2 linked regions of the [Eubacterium] eligens ATCC 27750 genome follow. The main gene of each other region encodes a partner of the protein of the gene in region 2 in a complex. Links are inferred from orthologs where the notes say so. Each region holds a gene or a part of one and is shown on either strand. Other genes may lie near its edges.

Evidence for each region.
Region 1: dnaX (region 2) and EUBELI_RS00140 share a complex: the UniProt entries of both Bacillus subtilis proteins name them as parts of the DNA clamp loading complex. The link is inferred for [Eubacterium] eligens ATCC 27750 from one-to-one orthologs.

The regions. Positions count from the first base shown.
Region 1 is NC_012778.1:20,615-28,920, forward strand. What follows is about bases 3,328-6,283. They hold EUBELI_RS00140 (DNA polymerase III subunit), read left to right. Parts: upstream 3,328-4,285; coding sequence 4,286-5,281; downstream 5,282-6,283. Other genes in these bases: EUBELI_RS00130 (nucleoside/nucleotide kinase family protein), read left to right, coding at 3,328-3,804; EUBELI_RS00135 (YaaR family protein), read left to right, coding at 3,794-4,234; EUBELI_RS00145 (PSP1 domain-containing protein), read left to right, coding at 5,296-6,210; EUBELI_RS00150 (tRNA1(Val) (adenine(37)-N6)-methyltransferase), read left to right, coding at 6,203-6,283. In the rest of the region: EUBELI_RS00120 (L,D-transpeptidase family protein), read left to right, coding at 750-1,790; EUBELI_RS00125 (aminotransferase class I/II-fold pyridoxal phosphate-dependent enzyme), read left to right, coding at 1,811-3,214; more of EUBELI_RS00130, read left to right, coding at 3,202-3,327; more of EUBELI_RS00150, read left to right, coding at 6,284-6,922; rsmI (16S rRNA (cytidine(1402)-2'-O)-methyltransferase), read left to right, coding at 6,936-7,814; EUBELI_RS00160 (TetR/AcrR family transcriptional regulator), read right to left, coding at 7,819-8,306. UniProt on the Bacillus subtilis protein: DNA polymerase III is a complex, multichain enzyme responsible for most of the replicative synthesis in bacteria.
Region 2 is NC_012778.1:2,085,511-2,093,741, forward strand. Bases 2,307-5,187 are described here. They hold dnaX (DNA polymerase III subunit gamma/tau), read right to left. Parts: upstream 4,626-5,187; coding sequence 2,988-4,625; downstream 2,307-2,987. Other genes in these bases: recR (recombination mediator RecR), read right to left, coding at 2,307-2,638; EUBELI_RS09710 (YbaB/EbfC family nucleoid-associated protein), read right to left, coding at 2,638-2,988. Also shown: EUBELI_RS09695 (DUF6063 family protein), read right to left, coding at 1-440; EUBELI_RS09700 (hypothetical protein), read right to left, coding at 430-1,947; more of recR, read right to left, coding at 2,042-2,306; EUBELI_RS09720 (prolyl-tRNA synthetase associated domain-containing protein), read right to left, coding at 5,546-6,100; EUBELI_RS09725 (ABC transporter ATP-binding protein), read right to left, coding at 6,136-7,053; tRNA adenosine(34) deaminase TadA, read left to right, coding at 7,364-7,879; EUBELI_RS09735 (GNAT family N-acetyltransferase), read left to right, coding at 7,882-8,231. UniProt on the Bacillus subtilis protein: Part of the beta sliding clamp loading complex, which hydrolyzes ATP to load the beta clamp onto primed DNA to form the DNA replication pre-initiation complex.

The sequences.
Region 1 (8,306 bases), 2.1 Mb from region 2 along the record:
TGAAGGAGCAATCTTTCAAAAGAGTTTATCTCTTAATTGCGAAAGCGATTGGCCTGGTGGCTCAGCTGGTTAGAGCGCCGCCCTGTCACGGCGGAGGTCGTGGGTTCGAACCCCATCCGGGTCGTTGTTATCATTTCCCAGATGATAACTTGCTGGAAACAGCTCACAATTATATATGGGGTCTTAGCTCAGCTGGGAGAGCATCTGCCTTACAAGCAGAGGGTCACAGGTTCGAGCCCTGTAGGCCCCATCAATTTTGCCGACTTGGCTCAATGGCAGAGCAGCTGATTTGTAATCAGCAGGTTGTTGGTTCGACTCCGACAGTCGGCTCTATATTAATAATGTGAGAGCATTATTAGTATTAATTTAATAGATGGGTGGATTCCCGAGTGGCCAAAGGGGACAGACTGTAAATCTGCTGGCACTGCCTTCGAAGGTTCGAATCCTTCTCCGCCCACTTTGATGTATATTTTACATCTATTTAACATAATATATATAGTGAATGCCGCGGGGTAGAGCAGCTCGGAAGCTCGTCGGGCTCATAACCCGAAGGTCACAGGTTCAAATCCTGTCCCCGCTACTAAGCCTAGATAGCTCAGTCGGTAGAGCAGAGGACTGAAAATCCTCGTGTCACTGGTTCGATTCCGGTTCTAGGCACTTAAAGCTGTTTCGTGATGAAACAGCTTTTTTTGCGTTAAAAACATTTATAAACACATATTATTTTTTTGTAATGGACAAAGGAGGATATTATGTCAAAAGGAAACATTAATTATAAATATTTAAAAAGAAGAAAGTCATGGTTCAGGAGAAATCTGACACTTGTTATATTTATTGCTGTTGTTGTGATTGCTATTGCAGGAGCAGTAACTGCTGGAATTATGTTGTCTCATTATAATAAGGAAAAACAGGATGATAATCATGGGAGTAATGATGAACAGACAGTTGTTTCAACAGAAGAGACAACAGCGGCAAGGGAAGTTGTGTGGATTGATAATAAAGAGCCTGAATCAAAAGAACAAGAATACATTGCACCAGAAGGAGTTTATCTTCCATATTTTATTAAAGTAAACAGAGCTGCTAACTGTGCTACAGTGTATGGGATTGATGAGAATGGAGAATACACTATACCAGTCAAAGCATTTGCAACATCATGTGGAAAAGCAGGCGACGAAACTATTGTGGGTGACAATTATGTAACATCAGATAAGTACGAATGGGGATATATGGTTGATGGTACTTATGGACGTTATGCATTCAGAATAAGTGGAGGTTATCTGTTCCATTCTGTTCCATATTATTCAATGAATAAGGGTGATCTGGAGGATGGACAGTACAATAAGCTTGGTGATTATGCTTCTCTTGGATGCGTTAGAATGTGCGTTAGGGATGTAAAGTGGATATATGATAACTGTCCATCGGGAACAGGTGTAACTATATATGATGATGCAGTTAATCCTGGACCACTTGGTAAGCCGGATTCTATAAAGATTTCAGAGGACAGTGCATATGCCGGCTGGGATCCTACAGACCCTGACGAGAATAATCCGTGGAATGCTTATAGTGCTAAGATAGAAGGGGCAAAGGACATTCAGACAAAGATTGGTCAGAGTATAGATGTAATGACAGGGGTTACTGCAACTGATACTTGTGGTAATGATATTACTGCAAAGATTGTGACTGTTGGAAGATATACATTTGACCAGACAGGTACTTATGATATTAAGTATGAAGTTACAGATGCAATTGGAAGCCATGATGAAGTAACAGTAAAGCTTATGGTTACAGAATAAGAGATAATGGAGTTGTATTGATGGGAAATATAGATATTCTGGAAAAACTTGAAGAGTATTCAAAAGCTGGTTATGTGCCGATGCATATGCCGGGAGGAAAGCGCAATACTGAATATGCAAGTACTTCAGAACTTGATATTACCGAGATTGACGGATTTGATAATATGCATAATGCGGATGGTATTATTAAAAATGCGTCTGACAGGGCAGCAAAATTGTATGGAGCAGATAAAACACTGATGCTTGTAAATGGAAGTACAGCAGGAATATTATCAGCTATATGTGGTGCGACGAAAAGAAAAGGAAAGATTATCGTTGCAAGAAACTGTCATGTGTCAGTGTACAATGCATTGATTATGGCACAGTTAGAGCCAGTATATGTTATACCGGAGGTTGATAATGATACAGGAATATACAGAGGACTATCATTAGAACAGATTAGAAAATGTGTTGAAAATAACAGGGATGCACAGGCGGTTATTATAACTTCTCCGACTTATGAAGGTGTTGTGTCAGAGGTAAGGGAGATTGCCAGTTATCTGCATGAAAAAGGAATACCACTTATAGTTGACGAAGCGCATGGGGCACATTTTGAATTCAGTGAGGAATTTCCAGAGTCGGCAGTAAAAGCTGGGGCTGACATTGTAATTAACAGTATTCATAAAACATTACCGGCACTTACACAGACTGCACTTCTACATATTTCTGGAAATTATGTAGATTATGATAAAGTGGAAAGATTTTGGAATATATATCAGACAACCAGCCCCTCATATATTCTTATGGCGAGTATTGACAGGTGTATGAGAATTATTGAAGAACAGGGAGATTATATTTTTAAGGATTATATCAAAAGACTTAAGAATTTAAGAGAAAATATTGCAAAACTTAATAATATAAGATTGATGGATAGTGATGATATTTCTAAGATTATTCTTATATGTGATGATGGAAAGTACCTGTATGACAGGTTATTGGATGAATATAAGGTGCAGCTTGAGATGGCATCATTTAAATATGTTATTGCAATGACTTCAGTTGCTGATAAACAGGAGTATTATGACAGATTTCTTAGTGCATTGAAGGAGATTGATGAAAGCTGGAAAGTTGAAAGCAAAGACAGTGAAAATGATGTAGGGGAAAGCTTAGGGTATGCGATTAACAACAAGCCGGAAGTATGTATGTGTCCGGCAGATGCAATTGATTTAATGGATGAAAATGGATATGAAGATTTATCTGTTAATTCACCTGATATATGTGGTAGAATAAGTATGTCATCGGTTCTTATATACCCACCGGGAATGCCTGTTGTTAATGTAGGCGAGCGGATTACCGGTGATGTATGCAGAATTATTAAGAGTGCGATAAATGCCGGGCTGGAAGTACCCGGTCTTAAGGAAGGAAAGATAAGATGCCTGAGATAGCATTTATTATGGGAAAAAGCGCGTCCGGCAAGGATAAAATATATAAAAACCTAATTGAAGATGAAAGTCTGAAGCTTAATACTGTTATATTGTATACAACAAGACCAATGAGAGCCGGGGAGACCGATGGGGTTGAGTATTTTTTTGTAAATGATGAGACAGCTGTTAAGATGCAGGAGAGCGGCAGGATTGTTGAACTGAGAGAATATAATACTGTGTATGGTGTGTGGAAGTATTTTACAGCTGATGACGGACAGATTGACCTTAACAGTGGTAACAGGTATCTGGTTATAGGAACGCTTGAAGCGTATGATAAATTCTGTGAATTCTATGGAAAACAGCATATTATGCCGATATATATTGAGGTAGAAGATGGATTGAGACTCACAAGGGCTATCCACAGAGAACAGAAACAGGATAATCCACACTATGAGGAAATGTGCAGAAGATTTCTTGCAGACAGTGAGGATTTTTCAGAAGAGAATATTGCTAAGGCTGGTATTACAAGAAGGTTTAGCAATAATGGAGAGTTAGAGGATTGCATTAGTGAAGTTAAAAGTGCCATATTAGGAGGTATGTATGGATATTAAGGTTAAAGATATAGCACCGGCTAATCAGACCACTCCGGTTAAAGCACAGGAAAAATCAGATGATAGTTTTAAGTTTACACTGATTAGCAATATTGAGGAGAAAGACCTTCAGGAAAAACTGGGAAATATGATGCAGGAAATTACCGAGCAGGGTGAAAAGATTGCAAAGCATATGGATATAAGAGATATGAAGAAGTACAGAGAGCTTGTTAAAGGATTTCTAAATGAAGTTGTAAACAGATCACACAAGTTTTCAAGAGAGAACTTTCTTGACAGAAGGGGAAGACACAGGGTGTATGGAATTGTTAAGATGGTAGATGAAAATCTTGATAATCTTGCCAGAGAACTGGTAAAAGATGAAAAGGATCATCTTGCAATAGTCGGAGCTATTGATGATATCAGGGGATTGTTATTAGATATTTCAACATAGGAGCATTATGTGTTATAATATTACAGATAAGTAACGAAAAGAGGAATAAGTATGGGTAATTTTTCAGACATATATGGATATGAGACTATTAAAGAACATTTGCAGAGTGCAATATCTATGGGAAAGGTATCTCATGCTTATGTAATCAGCGGAGGACTTGGTTCAGGAAAGAAGCTTATTGCCAGCACATTTGCACAGACACTGCAGTGTGAGGCGGGCGGTGTTGAGCCTTGCGGGGTGTGCCATTCCTGTGTGCAGGCAGCAGGCAGGAACCAGCCGGATATTATCTGGGTTGGACATGAGAAGCCGGGAAGTATTGGTGTTGATGATATAAGAGACCAGCTTGTATCGGATATGCAGATTAAGCCTTACAGCAGTCCTTACAAGATATACATTATTGATGAAGCAGACAAGCTTACTGTTGCAGCACAGAATGCAATGCTTAAGACAATTGAAGAGCCGCCGGCTTATGGAATTGTTATTCTGCTTGCTAATAATCCGGATGTTTTCTTACAGACTATTCTGTCAAGATGTGTTGTGCTTGATCTTAAGCCACTAAAGGATGATATAGTTATTAAATATCTTAAAGACCACTATGATAATATCAGTGATTACGAGTGTAAATTTGCAGCAAGATTTGCAGCTGGACGAATCGGCAGGGCAATGACTATGGTTGAATCTACTGAGTTTGCAGAGTTAAGACGTGATGTAATGGATGTTATTAAGAATGCTAAGGATATGGATTCGACTGATATTATGACATCGGTGAAAAGAGTTACCAATTATAAGCTGACTATTGATGATTATCTTGACCTTATGCTTATGTGGTACAGGGATGTACTTATGTTTAAGAGTACGAATGATACTAATCTGCTCATATTTAATGACCAGATGACACTGATAAAGAGTCAGGCACAGACTATGTCATATGAAGGTTTACAGGATATTATTAATTCTATTGACAGGGTTAAGGTGAGACTTCAGGCAAATGTTAATTTTGATCTGGTTATTGAATTGCTTATTATGGCGATTAAGGAAAATTCATAGAATGGAGAGTATAGATGACTAAAGTTGTTGGAGTTAGATTCAGACAGGTTGGAAAGATATATTTTTTTGCACCTGGGAAATATTCAGTCGAAACAGGACAGCATGTTATTGTTGAGACTGCCAGAGGAGTTGAATATGGACAGGTTGTTCTAGGTGAAAGAGAAGTTGAAGATACAGCGGTTATCCAGCCTCTAAAGGCAATCATAAGGATTGCAACACCAGAAGATGATGAAAGAGAATTAAAAAACAGAGAAAAGGAAAAAGAAGCATTTAAGATATGTCTTGAGAAGATTGCAAAGCATAATCTTGATATGAAGCTTATTAAGGCTGAGTATACATTTGACAATAATAAGGTGCTGTTCTATTTTACTGCTGATGGAAGAATTGATTTCAGAGAGCTTGTTAAGGATCTTGCTGCAGTATTTAAGACAAGAATTGAATTAAGACAGATTGGAGTAAGGGATGAGACTAAGATTCTTGGTGGAATTGGTTCCTGCGGAAGACCTTTATGTTGTGCCACATTTTTACCAGAATTCAATCCGGTATCTATTAAGATGGCTAAGGAGCAGAATCTGTCACTTAATCCAACTAAGATTTCAGGTGTGTGTGGACGACTTATGTGTTGTTTAAAGAATGAGCAGGATACATATGAGGAATTAAATAGTCATCTGCCTAATGTGGGAGATTCTGTTACTACACCAGATAAACTGGTTGGTGAGGTTTCAAGTGTCAATGTTTTAAGGCAGAGAGTTAAGGTATTAATAACTCATGATAATGACGAAAAGGAACTTAAGGAATATCCGGTTGAGGAACTTCGTTTTAAGAGAAAAAGAAGATTTGATAAGGTCAGAATTGATGATGATAAGGAACTTAAGGCACTTGAGGAATTAGAAAGAAAAGAAGGAAAAGCCCATATTAGTGATGATTAATGAACGAATTGATGATTTGATGAGAGATGGACTAAAGCTTATACAGAATACAGATATTTTCTGTTTTGGAATGGACGCAGTGCTGTTGTCTACTTATGCCATGGCAGGGAAGAAAGACAGGGTGCTGGACATGGGTACAGGTAATGGTATTATTCCGGTGCTTATGCAGTCTAAGAATCCAGGTAGCACATACAGTGCTCTTGAGATTCAGGAGGGAAGCGCACAGCTTGCCAGAAGAAATGTGGAGCTTAATCATCTTGAGGACAGAATCAGTGTTGTTAAGGGTGATATTAAGGAAGCTTCCACTATATTTGGGGAAGCTTCTTTTAATGTTGTGACGAGCAATCCGCCATATATGAATGAAAATCACGGTATTGTTAATCCGGACAGTGCCAAGGCAATTGCAAGGCATGAGCTTCTGTGTAGTCTTGATGATGTTATAAGGGAAGCAAGCCGTTGTCTTAAATCTAAAGGGAAAATGTATATGGTTCACAGACCGAACAGACTTGTTGATATATTTGACACTATGAGAAAGTATCATCTTGAGCCGAAGAGAATGAGGCTGGTGTATCCTTATGTGAATAAGGCTGCCAATATGGTGCTTATAGAAGCGGTTAAGGGTGGTAATTCCCAGCTTATAGTTGAAGAACCGCTTATTGTATACAAGACGGACGGTACTTACACTGATGCGCTTCTAAAAATGTATGAATAGATAGAGGTTTATTATGGATAATGAAAAAAATGTAAAGAAAGACGGACCGGGTATGCTGTATCTGTGTGCAACGCCTATTGGTAATCTTGAGGATATTACTTACAGGGTTCTGCGTGTGCTTTCAGAAGCAGACCTGATTGCAGCAGAGGATACAAGAAACAGTATTAAGCTGCTTAATCATTTTGAAATAAAGACACCTATGACAAGCTATCATGAATTTAATAAGTATGATAAGGCAAAGGTTCTTGTTGATAAAATATTAGGTGGAATGGATGTGGCTGTAATTACTGATGCAGGAACTCCAGGAATATCAGATCCTGGTGAGGAGCTTGTAAAGCAATGCAGGGCAGCAGGTATCAGGGTTACTTCACTTCCGGGACCGGCTGCATGTATAACTGCACTCACAATGTCAGGACGCGAGACAAGAAGATTCGCATTTGAAGCATTTTTACCAGCGGATAAGAATGAGAGAAAAGAAGTTCTTGCAGAGTTAGCATGTGAAACAAGGACTATGATTATATATGAAGCACCGCATAGACTTACTAAGACACTTGCAGAACTGCAAGATACGCTTGGGGGCGACAGATTGATTACTATATGTAAGGAGCTTACCAAGAGATATGAGAATTCTATGGAATTCACGCTTGAATCTGCATGTGAATATTATGAAAATAATGAGCCGAGAGGCGAATATGTGCTTGTGATTGCCGGAAAGAGCCGTGAGCAGTTAAAGGCCGAGGCAAGAAAGCAGTGGGAAAACATGAGTGTGGCAGAACATGTGCAGATGTATATGTCGCAGGGTATGGACAAGAAAGAAGCCATGAAAGCTGCGGCAAAGGACAGAGGTGTGTCAAAGAGGGATATATATCAGGAGCTTGAAGGGAAAGCGTAAGCAGCTACTGGATAGTGTGCTCTCTTATGATTGCGCGTACTGTCTTGAAGAGGTAAGGTTTGATAGTATCTATGTCAGCAGGTTCTTTATAAAGAATTGCGCTGTAGCAAGTTGAACTTACAAGCTCAACAATAAGGAAGAGCATTATTTCAGGCTCTTCAAGTGAGATATCCTCAGCGTTAATCATTTCATAATATACATCTTTAAAGTTAATATCATCAGATGCAACCTTAGTTGTGAGAGCTTCCTTGAAGATTCCCCAGCTAAGGTTTTTTGATATAAATGTAAGAAGAGTCTGATTAGAATTCAGTTCATCTACAATATGATTAATTATAAATATTATTTTTTCTTCGAAACCTAACTGTTCGTTCTTTTCTTTAGAAAATTCCTCTAAATCAGCGACGGCATTCTTAAATAATTTACTTGATTCATGTGATATAAGACGGTTTCTTATATCATACTTATCCTTAAAATACAGATAAAATGTACCCT
Region 2 (8,231 bases):
TCATCAAGCACAAGCCCTGCGCTCTTATCGACAATACCACCTGTTGTCTTATCAACATTTTTAATGATGTCCTCAAGTCTTATGAACTCAGCATAAGTTGAACTCATTGTATCTGAATAAAACTCTGTTATTATGTTGTAGATTATGAAATACGCAAGATATAATTCTTTGTTAACTCTTAATCCAAGTACATTTCTTAATTCCTCATTAGAATATCCAAACACCCTGTTATTATCACCTGCACTCACATACAGACCATTGTTATATTCATATATGTTAAGATTAAGTTTCTTAAGTGACATATGAACGATGTCATACACTTCTGCATTATTATTGTATTCCTGATAAAGAGCTGCATTCTCGCCCCTCTCAGACACATTTTCCCCTGTGATAAGCTTGGAAACTATGTCCAGCGCCTTATCTAGATTTCTATTCTCCATGTGCTTCCTTTCGTACCAATTCAACATCTGCCATCATACAGTTATCCGACAATATAACCTGCCCGCCAAGCCCTTTTCTTATTGCAAATGTAAAGCTTTCTGTATCTTTAAAACCTTCCCCTAAGTATGCATCAAGAAATGTATCTTCTCCCGCATCACCGCCAAGCTGGTACTCATCCTTCTGGCACAGATTAACAAAGAAAGAGAAGAAATCTGCATTTCTTAAAATCTGCTCACCATACGCCCTCTTCATTGCATCTGCAAACTGACCGAGTGTTATAATGTCCGATTTTTTCAAACACACAATGAGATTTTTCATAAGGAATACATAATTATCCTTAATTCTCTTTTCTTCAATCTCATCTTCGAATTCAATATCTTCCGGTCTTTCATTGCTTATAAGCTCTTTCTCCTCATATCTTGGAGGCTTCACCATAAGCGCATCATCAATGCTTATCAGGTCAAATGTCTTTCTTATGTTCGGCTTTAGAAGCGGACTTAACATTGTGACTAATATATCTGCATTGTCCCTCTTAATCATATCTGAAAGTGCCGATGTGAAATCCATATGGCTTCTTAATCTGCCAAGCTTGGCGCGTCTTACTGCGTCATCGGTCATCTTCTGCATTTCTGTACAATCCTTTAACAGCTCGCTGTGCCTGTTCATTGCCTGCTTAAGCTGAGTCTCAAGACTGTATATTTCGTTCATCGTCCTGTAATAGCCTTCGCCTGTGCTGCCCGATGCATTAAGCTTCTCGATTGATTTTGCAATAAGGTCACGGTTCTTCTTAAAAAGCTTTTCTTCATCATCAAACCATTTCATTCCTGTCTTGACGAATTCCTCATAAGCCTCTATTCCTGCAAATACATCGCCCGACAATATTGTCAGCACTTCATTCTTCTTTAACTTAAGGCGGTTGACCTCTTCGTTAATTCTTTCAACCACTTCAACTCCGCCACGGAAGTTCTGTGAATTAATCATTTTTTCAAGAAGAAGCTGGGATACGCTTATCCTGCTCTCGTCCTTGATTTCCTTGGTATCAAGATAGAATTCAATAGCATCAGGGCTTATCGAATACCACACGGTATTGTCTCTTATTGAACTCTCGATTATCTTCATCCTTGAAACTCTCTTTTTCCTGTCCACCGGATCAAAATACGAGAATTCAAATGGCCTGCCATCATTCTTTATCTTGTCAAATATATAATCAGCAATCTCCTTGCTGTCCTGTTCATTCAAATCAAGCCCGAAATCTCTCTTAAGTATCAGCCTTAAGAAATCGAGATATTCGGGATATGTAACATCCTTTTCCTTAAAATTATTCTCCTCTATAAAGAAACGGAGAACCGCCATAACTATATAGCCCATATCAAGGATTTCGTATTTGCCATCCTTGAAATTAGAAAATGATGTGTCTATCAGTCTGAAGAAAGGATAATATTTCTTCAGATTAAGCATTCGTTCACGGTGATCCGATATGATATCACCTGTCATATTCTCTGCCATAGTATTCTTCATTTCTGCGCACGCATTTTACACATATTGTCTTAACGCCCGGTGCGCCAGGGCATTAAGCTTAAAGCTTGGTTCTTCACCAAATTTAAAGCTCGGTTCTTCCGTCTAATGCTCTTAAAAGTGTAACCTCATCGATATATTCAAGATCGCCGCCGACAGGAACTCCGCTTGCAATTCTTGTCACCTTAATTCCTGTTGGCTTTATCATTTTGCTTATGTACATTGCTGTTGTCTCACCCTCCAGATTGGAATTAGTTGCGATAATAACCTCGTCAACATCTCCCTGAAGCCTTACCATAAGCTCCTTTAATCTGATATCAGCCGGTCCGATTCCAAGCATCGGGCTTATTGCTCCATGAAGAACATGATATACGCCCTCGTACTTTCCTGTCTTTTCATATGCCGCCATATCTCTTGTATGTTCAACTACCATAATTGTCTTATGGTCTCTTTTCTGGTCGCGGCATATCGGACACAGTTCTTCATCTGTAAGTGTAAAACACTCCTTACAGTAGTGAATATGCTGCTTTGCATCAATCATTGTGTCTGCAAGGCTCTTAACCTCAGACTCAGGCATGTTTATAATGTGAAATGCCAGGCGCTGGGCACTCTTCGCCCCAACCCCTGGTAATCTCGACAATTCTTCAATTAATCTGTTAATATGACCACTGTAGATGTCCATTAGAATAAGCCTCCGCCTAATCCTCCAAGTCCTCCAGTAATCTTAGCCATCTGTGCCTGTGACTCTTCTTCGCATTTTCTTAAAGCTTCATTAGTAGCTGCTACGATTAAGTCCTCAAGCATCTCTACATCATCTGGATCAACTGCTTCAGGGTCAATCTTAACCTTAGATACTTCTCTCTTACCTGTAACAGTTACCTCAACTACTCCGCCGCCTGCTGTCGCACTGAATTCCTTATTCTCAAGCTCTGCCTGCTGCTCCTCCATCTGACGCTGCATTCTCTGTGCCTGCTTCATCAGATTATTCATATTACCAGGCATTCCTCCTGGAAAACCACCTCTTTTAGCCATTATATAAGTTCCTCCTTATCATCTACTTCTATATCTATGCCTACGAGTTCCTTAAGATCCACGAATCTGCTGTGGAAATCTTCATCATCGTTAAGCTTAGTCACTTTAATTGAAACCCTTACTCCTGTTCTCTCCTCAATTACATTCTCTATGCTTTCCATAACTTCCTGTCTGCTGAGTGAATTATAGGCACTAAGTGATTCTACCATAATTTCAAGACTAATTCCATCTTCTGCTAATGTAACATGTGCAGCCTGTAAAAATGTCTGATTAACAGGGTCATCTATCGTTGCTATGATATCCTTCCAGCCTGCCGCTATTGCCTTAACATCTTCTGGAACTGCATCATATACACGCTTAACTACAGGCTTCTTTGAGGTCTGCTGCTGTACTGCTGCCTGACTGCCCGCAGCGCCACCAGCCATACCTGCTGTGCTTACAAGTTTACCGCTTTTAATATCATCAAGTACTTTCTGTAACTGCCCTTCAAGCATTGTCACACGGCTTACAACATCGCCGATATCCTGACTGTTATCCATTGCCGGACGCATCAGCTTTATAAATGTTATCTCTGTCTTAACTCTTTTCTGTGTAGAAAACTTCAGGTCATTCGATAATTCTGACAACACTCTTATATAATACATAAGTGTATCTATATCTACATTCTGTGCATCTTTCTTCAGGTCTTCAAGATTATCTGCTGATACTTCTATTACGTCCTCAATTCTTTCTGCATCTTTGGTTGTCTTAATAAGAAGCAGATTTCTAAGATACCATATAAAGTCTGTAACAAATTGTGAAAGGTCTCTTCCCTGCATTATCAGGTCTTCCATAAGTGACATGCACACAGCAACATCTCCTGACAGGATTGTTGAAAGCATTTTACTAAATACCGCCGTGTCAACTGCCCCAAGAACATCTAATACATTTTCATACTTAAGGTCTTTCCCCAGATAGAATGCCAGACACTGGTCTAACAGACTTAACGCATCTCGCATAGAACCATCTGCAGCTTTGGCAACATATTTTATTGCCTTATCCTCTACATTCAGTCCCTCCGCCTTCATAAGTTCTGACAGCCTGCCTGCAATTGTCTCTATTGTTATCCTGTGGAAGTCATATCTCTGACATCTTGAAAGGATTGTAATAGGAATCTTCGCCACTTCTGTAGTAGCCAGTATAAATATTACATATGCCGGAGGTTCTTCCAATGTCTTTAACAATGCATTGAACGCTCCTATTGAAAGCATATGAACCTCATCAATTATATAGACTTTGAATCTTCCTTCTGTCGGTGAGTACTGTACTTCTTCTCTTATCTGTCTTATATTATCGACACCATTGTTAGATGCCGCATCTATCTCTATTACATTCATGCTTGTTCCAGCCGCAATCGCCTTGCATGTCGGGCACTCTCCACAAGGGTTGCCGTCAACCGGATGCTCACAATTAACTGCCTTCGCAAATATCTTGGCAACTGATGTCTTACCAGTTCCTCTTGTTCCGCAGAACAGATATGCATGGCCTATTCTGTCTGCATTAATCTGATTTCGCAGAGTTGTTACTATTGTATCCTGTCCTTTTACATCATTGAAATTGTCTGGACGCCATTTTCTGTATAAAGCCTGATATGACATGGTTACCTCCCTCTGCGCTGTCTTTACTTTCGCAGCCCTTAACCTCATGCGTAAAACCATCCGCCTCCGGCGTCTGCCGCTGCTTCGCAGCTTATGTTTTACTTATGTCGGTTAAGTTCCTGCTTCGCAGGATAATTTAGGAATATCATACAGTTTCTTACATGCAAGCATGACGAATCTGCCTGACATTCCTAAATTAGCTGCGACGAGTAACATTTTAATAACAAAAGCCGTGCGTCCGGCTTCGAACTGATATCCACAGACGTTACCGATGCAGTTAGCTCGATCCAGGCACCCTTTCAACACCCGGAAGATTCCACTTAATGCTGCTTCATTCCTGACCTGACATGGTTCGTGGATTTCCGTCGTGAAAGACCCAAATGTCAACACCACTTACACCGGGCTGCTCCATAAATATCAGCCCTCTGCCGAACATCACCCCTGCTATAGCGGATTGCAGGTTCAAGGTGCCGCTACTACCCCGGCTGCACGGTATTTCAATTATACTTGTTACATATGCCTGTTGTCAAGGTGTGAAGCACTTCCCAATTTCACTTCCCAATTGTTGTTTGTGGAGTCTTTGGACTTTCTCTTGCCTTCACACTGCTTTAACGTCCAATTTCGCGTGCCGACTTCCCGGGATTGGACTTCCACACGGCTTACCACTGCTTCAACGTCCAATCCGTCATGCTTTGGCGCTCTTTTTGGACTTTCTCTGTGACTCACACTGCTTTAACGTCCAATTTCGCGTGCCGACTTCCCGGGATTGGACTTCCACACGGCTTACCACTGCTTCAACATCCAATCCGTCATGCTTTGGCGCTCTTTTTGGACTTCCTCTGTGACTCTCTCTGCTCTAATGTCCAATTTCGCGTACCGGCTTCCCGGGATTGGACTTCTACACAGCTTACCATCGGTTCTTACTCAGATATATCATACCTCGGCAGCTCAACTATCACCGCCTCATGATGAACAGCCGGAAGGAATTTCTCCATCACTTCCTTAGTCTTTAATTTAAGACTTGATGTATTAATGCAAGGATGACATCCGAGAGATTCACCCTCAAGCACTTCCTTATCCATCAGTAACTGCACATGGTTATCCGTATCATTCATAAGTCCCATTATGGATACTGAACCCGGTGTTATATCTAGGAATTCCTCCATATATGATTCATCTGCAAATGAAAGTCTCGCTGAATTAATCTGCTTACTCAGATCCTTTGTCTTAAATGGCTTGTCACCCGGCATCATAAGCATATAAAAATTCGTCTTCTGTCTGTTACATAAGAAAAGATTCTTACATATAAGTGTGTCCAGAATCTTATCTATGTCATTACACACTTCCATTGTTGTAGCAGGCTCATGGTCTGTTCTGTAATATTCCATTCCAAGCTTATCCAACAAATCATATACTCTGATTTCTTTTTCTAGTCTTCCTGTTTCATCGGCAGGTCTTCCTTTAATAAGTTCCATGATATTTCTCCCTGACAATCTGATATTCCAATATTCTACTCAAAATAATACAGATATACATCCTCAAGGTCAATATTATCTCCAACTTTTACTGCTTCTTCTGGCAGCTCATCACCTACAACTCTTAACGCAAGACCGTTCTTTCTCTGTCTGATATTGCCAATCTTGTATTCCTTCTGCAGCTCGCCGACCTCATCAAGCGTACATGTTATCTCACCAACTTTTCCAGCCATGCTTTCAATAAGCTCAACAGGTGTTCCTGTCGCAATTATTTCTCCGCTCTTTAGAAGAAGTACTTTATCAGCAATACATTCAATATCACTTACAACATGAGTTGCAAAAAGAATTATCTTGTCCTTAGACAGCTCTGCAATATAGTTTCTTATTGAGATTCTCTCTTTAGGGTCAAGTCCTGCTGTCGGCTCATCAAGTATAAGAATCTTAGGATTACCAAGAAGTGCCTGTGCAAGCAGCACTCTCTGCTTCATTCCTCCTGAAAATCCTCCAATTTTCTTATATGCAACCTTAGTAAGATTAACTACCTCTAGCAGCTCGTCTATCTGCTGGTTGACAGTCTTAACAACCTCATTGCCATTGTCATCAGTCGTCTTAATCTTCTTAACTCCCTTAATCTCTGCCATATATTTAAGAAATGCTTTAGGCGAAAAATCCTCATAAAATCCCTGCTGCTGCGGCATGTAGCCAACCAATCCCCTGAACTGTTTGCCAAGCTTTAATATATCTTCCTCTGCACTATCCTCGCCAAAAAGAATACTTCCACCATTCATCTTATCTCTCGATACATTATCAGTGATAAGATTAATCATAGTACTCTTGCCGGCTCCATTAGCACCAAGAATACCATATACTCCTGGTGTAAATGTATAATTAATCCCCTTCAGTGCCTGAACTGTACCATAAGTTTTCTTTAAATTCCTTACCTCTAATTTCATACCCTGTACCTTCTCTTTCCTAATGATTTTCCGAACTACATCATAACCAGCATAATAATAAGCTCAGCCACTAACTCTGTCACATAACGCATAGTCATGAATTATCCTACCGATGCATGAAGTATAAGACTTTTGATAGCTCCGATACTGCCTACTGATATAATCATTATACTACTAATCTGTGCCAGTGCAATCATAATTCTGCGCACGTTCCCTCCTTTTATTATTAATACGAAAAATGTTCCAGATAAGTTGACGCATTTTCACAAAAAAGTTAAAATTTTTATAATATTTTGTGGAGGATAATTTAGTGGATAATACTCAGGTGGATTTTGAAAAAGATGATTACAGATATATGAAACAGGCAATCACACAGGCTAAGAAGGCTTATAAACTCAATGAAGTGCCTATCGGCTGTGTGATTGTGTATGAAGGAAAGGTTATAGGAAGAGGCTACAACCGCCGTAACACTGATAAAACCTCTCTCGGCCATGCCGAGATTACTGCAATTAAGAAAGCCAGCCGCTACATGAACGACTGGCGGCTTGAGAACTGCACTTTATATGTTACGCTTGAACCTTGTCAGATGTGTGCAGGTGCTATTGTTCAGGCAAGAATTCCAAGAGTTGTTATCGGTTCCATGAATCCCAAAGCAGGATGTGCCGGTTCTATACTTAATATACTGCAGATTCCGACATTTAATCACCAGTGCGAAATTACTAAAGGTGTATGTGAAGAAGAATGTTCAGAAATGCTCACAACATTTTTCAAGGAACTGCGTAAAAGCAAGAAAAAGAATACTACTGTCACTACTGATGGAGAATGATTATGAAATTTGAATACGATTTTGAAGGCATGAAGCTTAAAGTACTTGATGAAACATTTGCAGGAAAAGTACTTGAATTCTACAGCCGTAACCGTGAAGAATTCGACAGATACGAAGCTGCCAAGCCCGATAATTTCTATACAACAGAATATATTACAGCCACACTTAAAGCCGAATATGCTGCTTTGCTAAAGGGTGAATTCGGCAGATTTTTTCTTTTCTCTGACGACATGCCAGGTGAAATTCTCGGCTCTGTATCTTTTTTTGGTGTTACAAGCATTAACCGTTCTTGCCGCATAGGATATAAGATTGATAAGAATTACCGCCAGTTAGGACTTGGAAGCCTTATGGT